One region of the Lacticaseibacillus sp. 22 genome, then DNA from elsewhere that is predicted to be linked to it. Evidence: predicted binding sites of a transcription regulator. Region 1 holds the regulator's gene; each other region holds the start of a gene.
What was found. The regulator HrcA, encoded in region 1, represses chaperone genes, less so after heat shock. The targets are predictions, from matches to a motif close to TTAGCACTCNNNNNNNNNGAGTGCTAA.
Positions count from the first base shown of each region.

Region 2: a site for HrcA is predicted at 1,450-1,476, ahead of ACWP87_RS04680 (Hsp20/alpha crystallin family protein). Genes of this name have one in related genera too.
Region 3: a site for HrcA is predicted at 2,070-2,096, ahead of clpP (ATP-dependent Clp endopeptidase proteolytic subunit ClpP). Genes of this name have one in related genera too.

Region 1 is NZ_JBVAYD010000021.1:32,410-36,887, reverse strand. It holds gene ribF (riboflavin biosynthesis protein RibF) at 1-638, shown strand, start outside; gene hemW (radical SAM family heme chaperone HemW) at 640-1,785, shown strand; gene hrcA (heat-inducible transcriptional repressor HrcA) at 1,944-2,990, shown strand; gene grpE (nucleotide exchange factor GrpE) at 3,060-3,653, shown strand; gene dnaK (molecular chaperone DnaK) at 3,683-4,478, shown strand, end outside.
Region 2 is NZ_JBVAYD010000006.1:60,515-64,992, forward strand. It holds gene ACWP87_RS04670 (S1C family serine protease) at 1-390, shown strand, start outside; gene ACWP87_RS04675 (iron-sulfur cluster biosynthesis family protein) at 982-1,386, shown strand; gene ACWP87_RS04680 (Hsp20/alpha crystallin family protein) at 1,547-1,987, shown strand; gene ACWP87_RS04685 (heavy metal translocating P-type ATPase) at 2,438-4,264, shown strand.
Region 3 is NZ_JBVAYD010000008.1:87,277-91,754, forward strand. It holds gene ACWP87_RS05865 (gluconeogenesis factor YvcK family protein) at 1-306, shown strand, start outside; gene whiA (DNA-binding protein WhiA) at 311-1,258, shown strand; gene ACWP87_RS05875 (MarR family winged helix-turn-helix transcriptional regulator) at 1,549-2,004, shown strand; gene clpP (ATP-dependent Clp endopeptidase proteolytic subunit ClpP) at 2,124-2,714, shown strand; tRNA gene ACWP87_RS05885 (tRNA-Arg) at 3,033-3,104, shown strand; gene ACWP87_RS05890 (sugar-binding transcriptional regulator) at 3,910-4,478, shown strand, end outside.

The DNA of each region.
Region 1 (4,478 bases):
CTGCTTTATCGCCGCAAGCATTTGTTGATGATTATTTGGTCGGGCTAAAAGCGGCTGCGGTTGTGGCCGGTTTTGACTATACGTATGGCAAACGCGCTGTGGCCAATATGGCATTATTGCCGGAATATGCGCGCGGTCGCTTTGAAGTCGTCAGTGTCCCTAAGCTGGCTGAGGACGGCAAGAAGATCAGTTCGACCCGTATTCGAGATGCCTTAGACCGTGGTGACATTGACACAGCCAACGAGTTACTGGGCTATGTCTATCTGACAACTGGCAAAGTGGTTCATGGTGAAGCACGCGGCCGTTTACTTGGCTTCCCGACGATCAATTTAGCCACTTTGGGGCAACAACGGCTTCCGGGTATTGGCATCTATGCCGTGACCGTCAAAGTTGATGATACTTGGTACTTAGGAATGGCTTCAATTGGCCGCAATGTCACATTTGGAGATGATCGGGCGGTAACGCTTGAAATTAACCTGCTTGATTTTAACCAGATGATCTATGGTAAAACGGTTCAAGTCCGTTGGTACCACTACTTACGCGGTGAGGTCAAGTTTGCCGGTGCCGATGCTTTGATTGCGCAGTTAAAGACAGATGAACAAACCGTTCGCCAATATTTTCGGGTGAGGAAGGATTAACATGGCAGGCGCATATATCCACATACCGTTTTGCGAGCATATTTGTTACTATTGCGATTTTAATAAGGTGTTTATTGAAGGTCAGCCGGTCGATGATTATGTCGCCATGTTGCTCAAAGAAATGCGCATGGTGATGGCAGAGCATCCAGAAGAAAAAATTGAAACGGTTTATGTTGGCGGTGGCACCCCAACAACGCTGACACCGCAACAGCTTGCCGTTTTGTGCCAAGGTATTCGCGATATTCTTCATTTTGATCACGGTGAATTTACCTTTGAAGCCAATCCCAATGACTTACTGACCACCGACAAGTTACAGGTCTTATACGACTTTGGGGTTAACCGGCTGTCGATTGGCGTGCAGTCGTTTAATGATGATGTCTTGAAGCGCATTGGTCGGATTCACCGAGCGAAGGATGTTTATACGGCGATCGGCAATGCTAGAAAAGTCGGGTTTGACAACTTGTCGATTGATTTGATTTTCCGCCTGCCAGATCAAAGCCGCGATGACTTTTTGAACAGCCTTCAAAAAGCTTTGGCATTGGACTTGCCACATTACTCGACCTATTCATTGATCCTGGAGCGCAAGACGATTTTTTATAATCTGATGCGTCAAGGGAAGCTGCGGTTGCCGACGCAAGACGTTGAAGCTGATATGTACCAAGATGCCATTGATTTAATGGAAGCTCACGGACGGCATCAATATGAAATTAGTAATTTTGCCAAAACAGGGTACCAATGTCGCCACAATCTACTTTATTGGCAAAATGATAAATATTTTGGCTTCGGGGCAGGCGCATTTGGCTATCTTGGTCGTGACCGGTATCATAATTATGGGCCGATCAAACAGTATCTGGCACCGTTGCATGCCGACCATTTACCGGTTCTGGCCCATCATTTAGTACCGGTTTCTGAGCAAATTGAGGAAGAAATGTTCCTTGGCTTACGCACCATGGCAGGCGTCAATGAAGATCGTTTTTATAGCCGCTATCATATGACGGTCGATGCAGTTTATGGCGAGACGGTTCCGGAGCTGGAAAGCCAAGGGTTAATCGAGCGCCAAAATGGTTATATTCGACTGACGAATCGCGGTAAGTTTTTGGGAAATGAGGTTTTCCAACAATTCCTACTTGATGAGCCACTGGTCTAATGATGAATCATGCTTCGGATATGACCAAAAATCTAACCGTAGTTGGCTGTTTGATGCAACATTTTAGCAATCCTACCTTGACTTTGCTAACGGCGCTTGGTATATTATTCAGTGTATTAGCACTCGTGTAAAACGAGTGCTAAAGGTGAGGTGAGAAAATGTTGACGAAACGGCAATTGCTCGTCTTAAAAGAAATCATCCGCCTGTTTACTGAAAGTGGGCAGCCGGTCGGTTCCAAGACGTTAATGCAGGAACTGCCGGTTCATGTCAGTTCCGCCACGATCCGCAATGATATGGCATCGCTGGAAGACGCCGGTTTGATCACCAAGACTCATAGCAGTTCCGGTCGAGTACCCTCGACTCAAGGCTATCGCTACTATCTTGATCATCTGGTCGAGCCAGTGCGTGTTTCCCACCGTGAACTAGCCACGATCAAGCAAGCATTCGGTCAACGCTACAATAAGATGGATGAAATTGTGGCGCAAAGTGCGCAGATTTTATCCAATCTGACCAGTTACACGGCGATCAGCTTAGGGCCAGAAGTGAATAACATTAAATTGACCGGATTTCGCCTTGTACCGTTGGGCAATCACCAGGTTATGGCGATTTTAGTGACGAACAACGGCAATGTTGAAAATCAGGTTTTCACCGTTCCTGAAAGCATCTCATCTGACGAGCTGGAAAAGGCGATTCGCATTGTCAATGATCAGCTGGTCGGTTTGCCGCTTATTCAAGTTGCTCAGCGGCTAAAGACTGATGTTCCGTCGATGCTGATGCAGTATCTGACCAGTCCTGAAGGCTTCCTGGATATCTTCGGTAATGTCTTAAAGTCCGCCGCTTCAGAGCGTTTCTATGTGGGTGGCCGCTTAAATTTAATGGACTATCTCGGCGACTCGGATATTCACGAGTTGAAAAAGATTATGTCCTTGATTGATGCTGATCATGGTGATCTTACTGAACTGCTTGGCGGACCGGTTCGCCAAACGCCGGTTACGGTTCGTCTAGGCCCGGAGTTAAAGCCAATTGATCTGGCCAATCTCAGCTTGATTACCGCCAGTTATGATGTCGGTGACCACGGCACGGGAATGATTGCCCTATTAGGGCCAACCCAGATGCCGTATTCCAAGATGATCGGACTGTTGGATGTTTTCCGAGAGGAGCTGGCTAAACGGTTGACGGACTATTACGCCAACTTTGATCAATGATAGATGATAACAAGCATCTGTTAACGTGAACCAATTGCGCGAATAGATGTGGTTAAAAGGGAGGATACCATGGCAGAACAAAAAGCAAAGCAGACTGCTGCAGATACCGCCAAAGACGCCAAGCACGCTGCTGACACGCCAGAGACTTCGCTAAAAGAAGAAATTCTGCAGGAAAGCATTGCTGATCTTAATGAGCAATTGAAAACCAGCAAGCATGATGGTGAACAACTGAAGCAAGAGCGTGATGCATTCGAAGACAAGTATTTGCGCGCAGCTGCAGAGATTCAAAACATGAATGCGCGGTTCGAAAAAGAGCAGCAAAAAATGTTGAAATATGACGGCCAGAAGTTAGCCAAGGCGATTTTGCCGGTAGTTGACAATCTAGAGCGTGCGCTTGCAACCGAAGCCAAAGATGACAGTGCGGCCTCACTCAAAAAAGGTGTGCAGATGGTTTACGATCATCTGGAACGCGCCTTGAAGGAAAATGGCATCACTGCGATTGATGGTGCTGGCGACAAGTTTGATCCGAATACCCAACAGGCAGTACAAACCGTGGCGGCGGACGACAAACATCCCGCTGACACGGTCGCGCAGGTGTTACAAAAAGGGTATTATCTCAAGGATCGGGTTCTGCGCCCTGCTATGGTCGTTGTCGCTAAATAATTAATCTGAAATAAAGAAGGTATAAAAATATGAGTAAAGTTATTGGTATTGACTTAGGAACCACCAACTCTGCAGTTGCGGTTTTGGAAGGCAATCAGCCAAAAATCATCACCAACCCGGAAGGCAATCGCACCACGCCATCTGTTGTCGCATTTAAAGATGGTGAAATCCAAGTTGGTGAAGTGGCAAAACGCCAGGCGATCACTAATCCGGATACCATCGTGTCAATTAAGCGTCACATGGGCGAAGCTAACTATAAAGTTAAGGTTGGCGATAAAGAATACACCCCGCAAGAAATTTCAGCGATGATTCTACAGTACATCAAGAAATTTTCTGAAGACTATCTGGGCGAACCGGTTAAAGATGCGGTTATCACAGTTCCGGCTTACTTTAACGACAGTCAGCGTCAGGCAACCAAGGATGCCGGTAAGATCGCTGGTTTGAATGTTCAACGGATTATCAACGAACCAACCGCGTCAGCCTTGGCTTATGGTCTGGATAAAGGCGACAAAGACGAAAAGATTTTGGTTTACGACCTTGGCGGCGGGACATTTGATGTTTCCATCCTGCAGTTAGGTGATGGTGTCTTCGAAGTGCTGTCAACCAATGGCGATACTCATTTAGGCGGGGATGATTTTGATAACAAGATCATCGACTGGCTTGTTTCCGAATTCAAAAAGGATAACAACATTGACCTGTCTAAAGACAAAATGGCAATGCAACGCCTGAAGGATGCAGCCGAAAAAGCTAAGAAGGATCTTTCCGGTGTGACCCAGACGCAAATCAGCTTGCCATTTATTTCTGCCGGCCCCAACGGCCCATTGC
Region 2 (4,478 bases), on a different contig from region 1:
GCGATTCCAAGTGATGAAGTCGTTTCGATCATCAATCAATTGGTCGAAAATGGTAAAGTTGTTCGGCCAGCGCTAGGCATTGAAGTGCGCGACTTGTCCACCGTTTCTGCCAGTCAGCAAAAATCCGTTTTGAAGTTACCTGAAAGTGTTACCGGCGGGGTCGTTGTCGGCGGCTTTACCAGTGGCAGCAGTGCCAAGGCGGCAGGATTGAAACAGTATGATGTCATCACTGCGCTGGATGGTGTCAGCGTCTCCAATACCGCTGCGCTACACACGCAACTTTATAAGCATAAAGTCGGCGACACCGTCAAACTGACCTTGTATCGTAAAGGTGAGCAGCAAACCGTATCTATAAAACTTTCACAGACAACAAGTGATTTGAAGAATTAAATGATGAGAGCCTCGATTAAAAGATTCGTCTTTTGATCGAGGCTCTTTTGCGCTTTCAGCGAAATTAGTCGAAAGCGGTTTCTTCAGAATTTCACGAAAGTTTTAGCGCTAATCTGTGGAAAAGTTCAAGTAAAAGATTTGTCAAGAGTGGGTAACTTTTGCGTAAAAAGATGCCCTAGCCTGTGGATAACTCTGTGGATACTGTTCATAACTAAGATTTCCGGGTGTGAGTAAGTTGTCCACCAAACTGGGGATAACTTGTGGATAAACTTTTTTGACTTGTGACAAAACGTTTGTTCCCGGCTGCTGGAGCGGGATTAAGCGGCTGAACTTTGTGAAATCGAACAATTAAAAACTGTGGATGAACGGTGTCGAAAAATTTTTTACTTGAATTTTTTGAATCGTCTATTTAGTGTCAATGGGCATACTTAATACTATATTTTGGGCCTTGAGTTTTGAACATGTGGATAACCGGTGTGGACAACCTGTTGTTTGCTGCGAAAAACTTAACATTTGACTTCGGCTGCGGAAGTGGTTACGATGAAATAGGTAAAAGAATTGTGCACAATGTATTTGAAAGGATGGTCCGTCATGAAAATCACGATTAAACCAGCTGCAGTGACGTACTTGAACGAGCACGTTGCAAAGGATCAACATTTGTTTCTGGCATTAGATGATGGCTCAAGTAAGTATTCGAAACTAGGCGGCTCCTGTGCTATTGGCAATAAGTACCAAATTGTTGTGACCAATCAGGACGACCAAGACTATGCATTGCCACTGGAAAATGATGCGGGCTTGAAGCTGACCACAGGCGATCTGGAAACCGATTATTTCGGAAGCGGCCTGACGCTTGATTTTAAAAATGCTTCGTTAGCCTTGCGTGATGATAGTGGTATTTTAGACGGTGCCGTTACCCTTAATCAGGTAACTTCAACACCGCAAAATGATGACAAACGCCGTGAGGAAATGAAATCGCTAGGCGGCAAGATTTGTTAATGTACGATCATAATCCGCTGAACCTGTAAAACGACAAACAATCAAAATAGCAGAAAATTCAAATTAGCACTCTAACATGACGAGTGCTAATTTTTGTGTTATACTAAAGATGTTCGGAAGAGGAAGTCGTAACCTTCAAAATGAAAGGAAGTTTTCGATGATGGCTAATGATCTTATGCGGCGGAATGATTGGTTGAATGATCCATTCTTCAATGATTTGGGACGGCATATTTTTGACAGCTTTACGCCAACTCGTGGGGTTGACAACAGTCGCCTGCTGAAAACGGATATTCAGGAAAATGACGAGTCATATGTTGTGAAGGTTGATGTACCTGGGATCGAGAAGCAAAATATCAATTTAAGCTATGACCATGATGTTCTCAGCATTGCAGTTAAACATGAGGAACAGGCTGATCATTCAGACAAGGAGGGCAATATGCTAATGTCTGAACGCAGCTATGGCCGCATGAGCCGCAGCTATCGGTTGACAAGCGTTGATGAAGGTAAGATTAGTGCTAAAGTCAGTGATGGCGTTTTGACCATTGATTTACCAAAGATGGCAGCCGAGCAGCAGGATGGGCATCAGATTACGATTGATTGAATCGGATCTGTTTGTCTAGTATGAATACCTTGAGGAGCCGGATCGGGAAACTGATCCGGCTCTTTTTCGAGCGTGAGCAGGGGCGCTTAGCAATAACTAGCTACCGGTCATTTGATCCTGACGAACAAAGTGACAGCAGTAGCAGCTTCTTCAGAGCAGATGAGGTCACTGAAAACAGGAAATAAGTTCAAATTGATGATTCGTTTCGCTGTAAAAGCGTATAATAGAAGTTAAACATTTAGGATAACCGAAAAGAGAATTGTCTAGGTGAAGGCCTAGAAAACAGCTCCGAGCTAACACTTGCTATCCTCATCGTTTACTGAGTTAGCCTAGACTGAATTATATCGGTTACAGGATTTGAACGTCCAGATTATATTCGTTCTAAAAAGGGTTGCATTTTTAAATTGTAATGGTTATAATTGGGGTACTTAGGAAAAGGGAGTGGCAACAATGAAGAAGAACTGGCAGCTTATGATGGTGCTTGTTGTGAGTGCTGTGGCGCTGGTCTTTGCGTTCATATTAAAACAGCCATTGATTGCTCAGGGACTGATTACAGTCATGGGGTCAATTATTGCTTTGATTATGTTCGGCGGCATGGTCAAGACCATTCGTTCAGGTAATTTCGGGGTTGATTTGTTAGCAATTACGGCGGTAGTCGCCACTTTGGCAGTCAGTCAGTATTGGGCAGCGATGATTGTTTTGCTGATGCTGACTGGTGGGGACGCCTTGGAAAGTTATGCTGCGACAAAAGCCAGCAGTGAACTGAAGCAGTTATTAGAAAACGCACCAACGACAGCTCATCGGTTGGTTGATGGCCACGTTGAAGATGTTGACGTTGATGCCGTTCAAGTGGGCGAGACGATTTTGGTTAAGCCTCAAGAAGTTGTTCCAGTCGATGGTACGGTTTTGGAAGGCGAGAGTTTGGTGGATGAAGCCAGTTTGACCGGTGAATCCAAACCAGTTGCCAAAAACGCAGGTAGTGACATCATGTCTGGGACGATCAACGGGGATTCGGCATTAACCGTTAAAGTTACGCAGCGAGCAGAAGACAGTCAATATCAGGGAATCATTAAACTTGTTAAGGAATCCGAAGCTCGTCCGGCTCATTTCGTCCGGATGGCAGACCGGTATGCGGTACCATTTACGTTAGTTGCTTATGTCATTGCCGGATTGGGTTGGTTCTTATCTGGTGACCCGGTTCGGTTTGCGCAGGTACTGGTTGTCGCATCGCCTTGTCCATTGATTCTTGCGGCACCGATTGCCATGGTTTCGGGTATGAGTCGCAATAGCCGTAACGGGATTATTGTGAAGTCGGGGACTACCCTTGAAAAATTGAGTGACGCTCGGACTTTCGCTTTTGATAAAACCGGAACCGTCACCCGTGGTATTTTGAAAGTCGCGACAGTTTTACCGCAAGCCGGTTTTTCCCAAGATGAGCTTTTGAATCTAGCTGCCAGTGCAGAAGGCCAATCGACCCATATCTTGGCGCGCTCGTTGACAGACGCAGTGCCAGCAGCAGATCGGCTGCCGGCAAGCGAGGTCAGTGAAGCAACTAGTTTCGGTGTTTATGCAACCGTTGACGGGCATAAGGTTAAAGTCGGCAAGGCTGAGTTCGCCGATGCAAAAGACACTTTGGATACAACGGCGGTTTATGTCAATGTCGATGGCCAATATGCCGGTGCCATTACTTTTTCCGACCAAATTCGGCCTGAAGCAAAAGAAACCATGACCAAATTGCACGAATTAAACGATGCCAACTTGATCATGATCTCTGGTGACCAACAATCCATTGCCGATAAGGTCGCTCAAGAAGTCGGTATTGACCAAGTGTATGCTGAGCAATTGCCGCAGCAAAAGATTGAAGTGCTGGACAATGTGCCTAAGGATGATCGTCCCGTTGTCATGGTGGGTGACGGGGTCAACGATGCACCATCGCTGGCGATTGCCGATGTTGGGATTGCCATGGGTGCACATGGCGCAACGGCTGCCAGTGAGTCAGCGGATGCGGTGGTGTTACGCGATGATCTAGCAAAAGTGGCAGCAGCAACCTTGATCGCCAAGGAAACCATGGTCATTGCCAAGCAGTCAGTGCTGATCGGGATTGCGATTTGTACCGGATTGATGCTCATTGCCAGCTTCGGCGTCATTCCAACGATTATTGGCGCCATGTTGCAAGAAGTCGTCGATACGGTCACCATTTTATATGCGCTGCGGGCACGTAATGGCTTGCATCGGCAGGCGTTGGTTGATCCGGTTCGCGCAGAAGCACGTGCTTAATTAACAATTTAAGATCAAGAGATTTCAGGGTCCAATCAGATACGCGCGATATAAGCGCATCTGATTGGACCTTTTTTTGGTGCAAGTAGCTTTTTGCAGTAAGGTGACCGATTTTATGTCATCAAGGGTTGCTAAGCTGCTACAAAACATAATTAAGATCTAGACTGTAACGGGTAAAACTTTGATAGTAATGGGATAGTGACTCGGGAGCGCC
Region 3 (4,478 bases), on a different contig from region 1:
GAAACCCAAAACTTTACCGATGCCGATCATGTTCGCGTCTTAAACGAGCAAATGGGGGAGAATTTTGTTGATACGGTGTTGGTCAATATTGAGCCGGTACCGGATAATTATTTGGATCACCAAAAATATAACGAAATTTTGACGCCGGTGAAGCATAATTATCAGGGACTACGGGATATGGGCTGTCGCGTCATTTCAGAAGATTTTTTGAAACTGCGCGATCGTGGCGTTTTCCATGATGGTGATAAGGTGGCCAAGGAGATTTTGAACTTAGCCTTTCAAGTAAGTGCCAAAACGCGGAGGTGAGCGCATGGCAAGCTTTGCCAGTATTGTGAAAAAAGAACTGACGCAACTGGAAGTTCATCCTGAGCATGCTAAGGCGGAGCTGTCGGCATTGATTCGAATGAACGGCAGTCTAACGTTGATGGCACATCGGTTTGTGTTGAACATTCAAACGGAGAATCCCGCCATTGCGCGGCGTATTTATAGTCTGATTCGCCAAGTGTACCATCACGAAGCCAACTTGGTCGTTCATCGAAAAATGAAGCTTAAGAAGAATTACCAATATATTGTTCGATTGACAGAAGGCGTCAATGATATTCTGTCTGACCTGGCTATTTTGGATTCAACCACGATGGCCATTTCAACGACTGTGCCAGCCAGCGTTTTAAAGGAACCACAACGCATGCGCTCGTATTTGCGCGGCGCCTTTTTGGCAAGTGGCTCGGTGAATAACCCGGAAACATCGCGCTATCATCTGGAAATCTATTCATTATATGCCGATCACAACGCAGGTATTTTAAAAATGATGAATCATTTTCATCTGAATGCGCGGACCGTTGAACGTCGCAGCGGCTATATCGTTTATCTAAAAGAAGCGGAAAAGATTGCCGATTTTTTGCAGGTCATTGGCGCTACCAATGCGATGCTTAAATTTGAAGATATTCGCATCGTGCGCGATATGCGGAATTCCGTTAATCGGCTGGTGAATTGCGAAACGGCTAATATGAACAAAACCATTGATGCTGCTCAAAAACAGATCGAGAACATTAATTATCTTAAAGATCATGTCGGTTTAGATAATTTGCCAACTAAATTACGCGAAATTGCAGTGTTGCGGTTGGCGCATCCGGATGTGTCCTTACAAGAATTAGGGGCAATGGTTCCTGGAGGTACGATTTCGAAGTCGGGGGTCAATCATCGGTTGCGCAAGTTGAACCAAATTGCTGAGGGATATCAACAACCAGAAGATGCTTAAGCCGAATCGATCATATAAAACCGTTAATGCCCGATTGACCGGTAAAATAATACCTTTGTTTCCTCAAGATAATCGTGTACAATGTAACCGACACCAAGCGTTATGGTGTGTGTTTTTGTAGGCAAAATATGTGCCGGTTTAGTTTAAATTCACGGACATAACGCCACACATTTTGTCAAAGCAACTTTACTCACGCATGGCAGCGATTGCCGATTATTTTCGACGATATCCGGAATGTTGGATGCGACAAAGTTTGATAGTTTTTGCTTCAATTTTTAGGAGGAAACATCATGGTCAAACCGATTACATTAGATGAACAACTGTGTTTTGCAATTTACAAGGCACAAAAACAATATAACCATTTTTACGCGCAGGCATTGGCACCGTTTAAGCTGACTTATCCGCAATATATCACCCTGTTGTCTTTATATGAACACGGTACGATGTCGGTTAAACAAGTCGGACAAACGCTTGAACTGGACAGTGGTACCTTAACGCCATTGATGAAACGGCTGGAGAAAGACGGTTGGATCAATCGCAAACGCTCAACTGAAGACGAGCGCCGAGTTGATGTGAGCCTGACGAAAAAGGCTTTGGATGCCCGCGATCAGATTTTTGAACATGTTGGCTCGTGCATGAAACTAATGAATCTGCCGCAGTCCGAATATGATCATATTAAATCCGAAGTAGCGCGGGTGGACGAACATTTGAGTGCTATCGCTGATAATGCCTATCCCGAAGCATAAATCTTCCCAATAAGGTCAAAGATTGTGATGAAAATCTTTGACCTTATTTGACTTTAGCAGTATACTTAGCACTGTACTTTAAAGAGTGCTAAAAAACGATTTTTTCAGGAGGTTAGGACATGCTAGTACCTACCGTCGTTGAACAAACTAGTCGTGGCGAACGCGCTTACGACATTTACTCACGTCTATTAAAAGACCGGATTATCATGTTGTCCGGTGAAGTGAACGATCAAATGGCCAACTCTGTCATTGCACAGCTGCTTTTTCTGGATGCTCAGGATTCTGAAAAGGATATCTACCTATACATCAATAGTCCTGGTGGCGTGATCACCAGCGGTCTGGCAATGCTAGATACGATGAACTTCATCAAGTCCGATGTGCAGACCATTGCAATTGGGATGGCGGCATCCATGGCCTCCGTCTTATTGGCTGGTGGCACTAAAGGCAAGCGGTTTGCATTACCGAACTCGACCATTCTGATTCATCAGCCTTCAGGTGGTGCGCAAGGTCAGCAAACCGAAATTGAAATTGCGGCCGAAGAAATTTTGAAGACTCGCAAGAAGATGAACCAGATTTTGGCCGATGCAACTGGTCAAACGGTTGAGCAAATCAAGAAGGACACCGAACGTGATCACTATATGAGCGCGCAGGAAGCCAAAGATTATGGCTTGATTGATGATATTTTGGTCAATAAGAACAACCAAAAGTAAGTTTAAAGCGTTTAAACCCACCGACCTTCATTAGGCGGTGGGTTTTTGTTTGGCATAAAAGCGTTTGTAGGTTTGACAGCAGGGGCCTTTTTGGACGTTGAGCACGTACATTAACGGTGTAAGATTGAGATGTCGGGTTTCTATGTATAATTGTGACATGTTCAGAATTGCTTTCAGGCCAACTCCTTTGTTTATAGGCAGCAACCTATGTAAAGGTATGAATGCTAATGGCCTAAGTCTTGGCATCGCCTCCAAAGTCGTTCATTCCAAAAAAGACTTGCAAAGTTCTGATTGATTGAGTAATATAATTAAGTACTTGCGCGGTTAGTGTAATGGATCGCACGTGAGATTCCGGTTCTCGAAATCCGGGTTCGACTCCCGGGCTGCGCAGAAACCCAGTCAAATGGGAAAAGCTAGGAACAGTAAAAGCCCGCTACGGTGGGCTTTTTGTTTGCCGGAAAAGTAGGGAAAACGAATTTATGTGCAATTTTATGTGCAATGGACCTAAAAAAGCGTCTAAAAAATTGGTTATTGCACATGATTGCACACACATAGCTGAATCGACTATGGTACAAGCAATACGGCGGACACAGTGATTTAAAAACCTAATTGGTAGCGTATGGGTTGCGGCTGACTCAATAATTTGAGCTGGAATTAAACATGGAGTGGGAAGACTGGAAGACTCCTTAATTTAGTGAAATATCTGGTGGCACCCGTTATGCGATTACAAACAGGCTTAGCGGGCTTTGTCAGTAACAAGATAGTTCTTCATGAAAGCCGACCAACAAATACTTAATTTACAAGTGAAAATTGCTCAAAACAGAACATGTCTCGGTGAAAGAAGCGCGTGTTAGGTATATTCGGGAGCCTGAAACAGTCACACAGAAACTGCATGAAAATTTCATTAGAACCCACCCGAAACCTGCGTTATCAAAAGGCCGATTCAGGGTCATCGGGAAAGCTAAAAACCGAACACTTGAAGAATTTTCGAATTAGATGTTCAAACTTAGCGGGTTTTGTGATTACTTTAAGTCGATTTAGGCATCAGACTTGCGATAAAGCGGAACCCCTGCTACAATTGGTTCTGTTGGTAAGGGAAAACAGCAAATGTTGGATTCCTAATTTTTTTCAGCTTGCTGGGTCGGAAAACGACTCGGAGGGACGTGGAATGACCCATTAAAGAAGGACGTGCCTTATGCATACTGAACTTGCGTGGCTCAAAGCGATCGCGCCTGATCTGATGGGCGTTGTCACTAAACGCTATCAGGTCCTTCAATTTATTAACTGGATGGCACCAGTTGGTCGACGAACTTTAGCCGAACAGATGAAGATTTCGGAACGTGCTTTGCGTACGGAAACGGATTTTTTACGCGGACAAGGGCTTTTGGAAAGCTCTAAGTCCGGGATGGTGTTAACAGCTAAGGGGTTGGAAACTTTTCATGGTCTCGATCATCTGATGAACCAACTACTGGGCATCAAGGATGATGAAAAACGACTCGCAACTCATTTGGAGATTGACCATTGTCTGGTCGTTTCCGGAGATGCGGATCAAAGCAGCCGAGTTTTAGACGAACTTGGTAAAACGCTGAATTCAACCTTACAATTGCTGTTGCCGCCCGGTCACCTGACAATTGCGGTGATGGGCGGTACAACGATGGCTCATTTGGCTTCGCAGTTGACGTTTCAATTATCTGCCGGCCGTGAACTATCATTTGTTCCCGCACGTGGCGGTCTCGGTGAGGCTGTCACGATTCAAGCCAACTC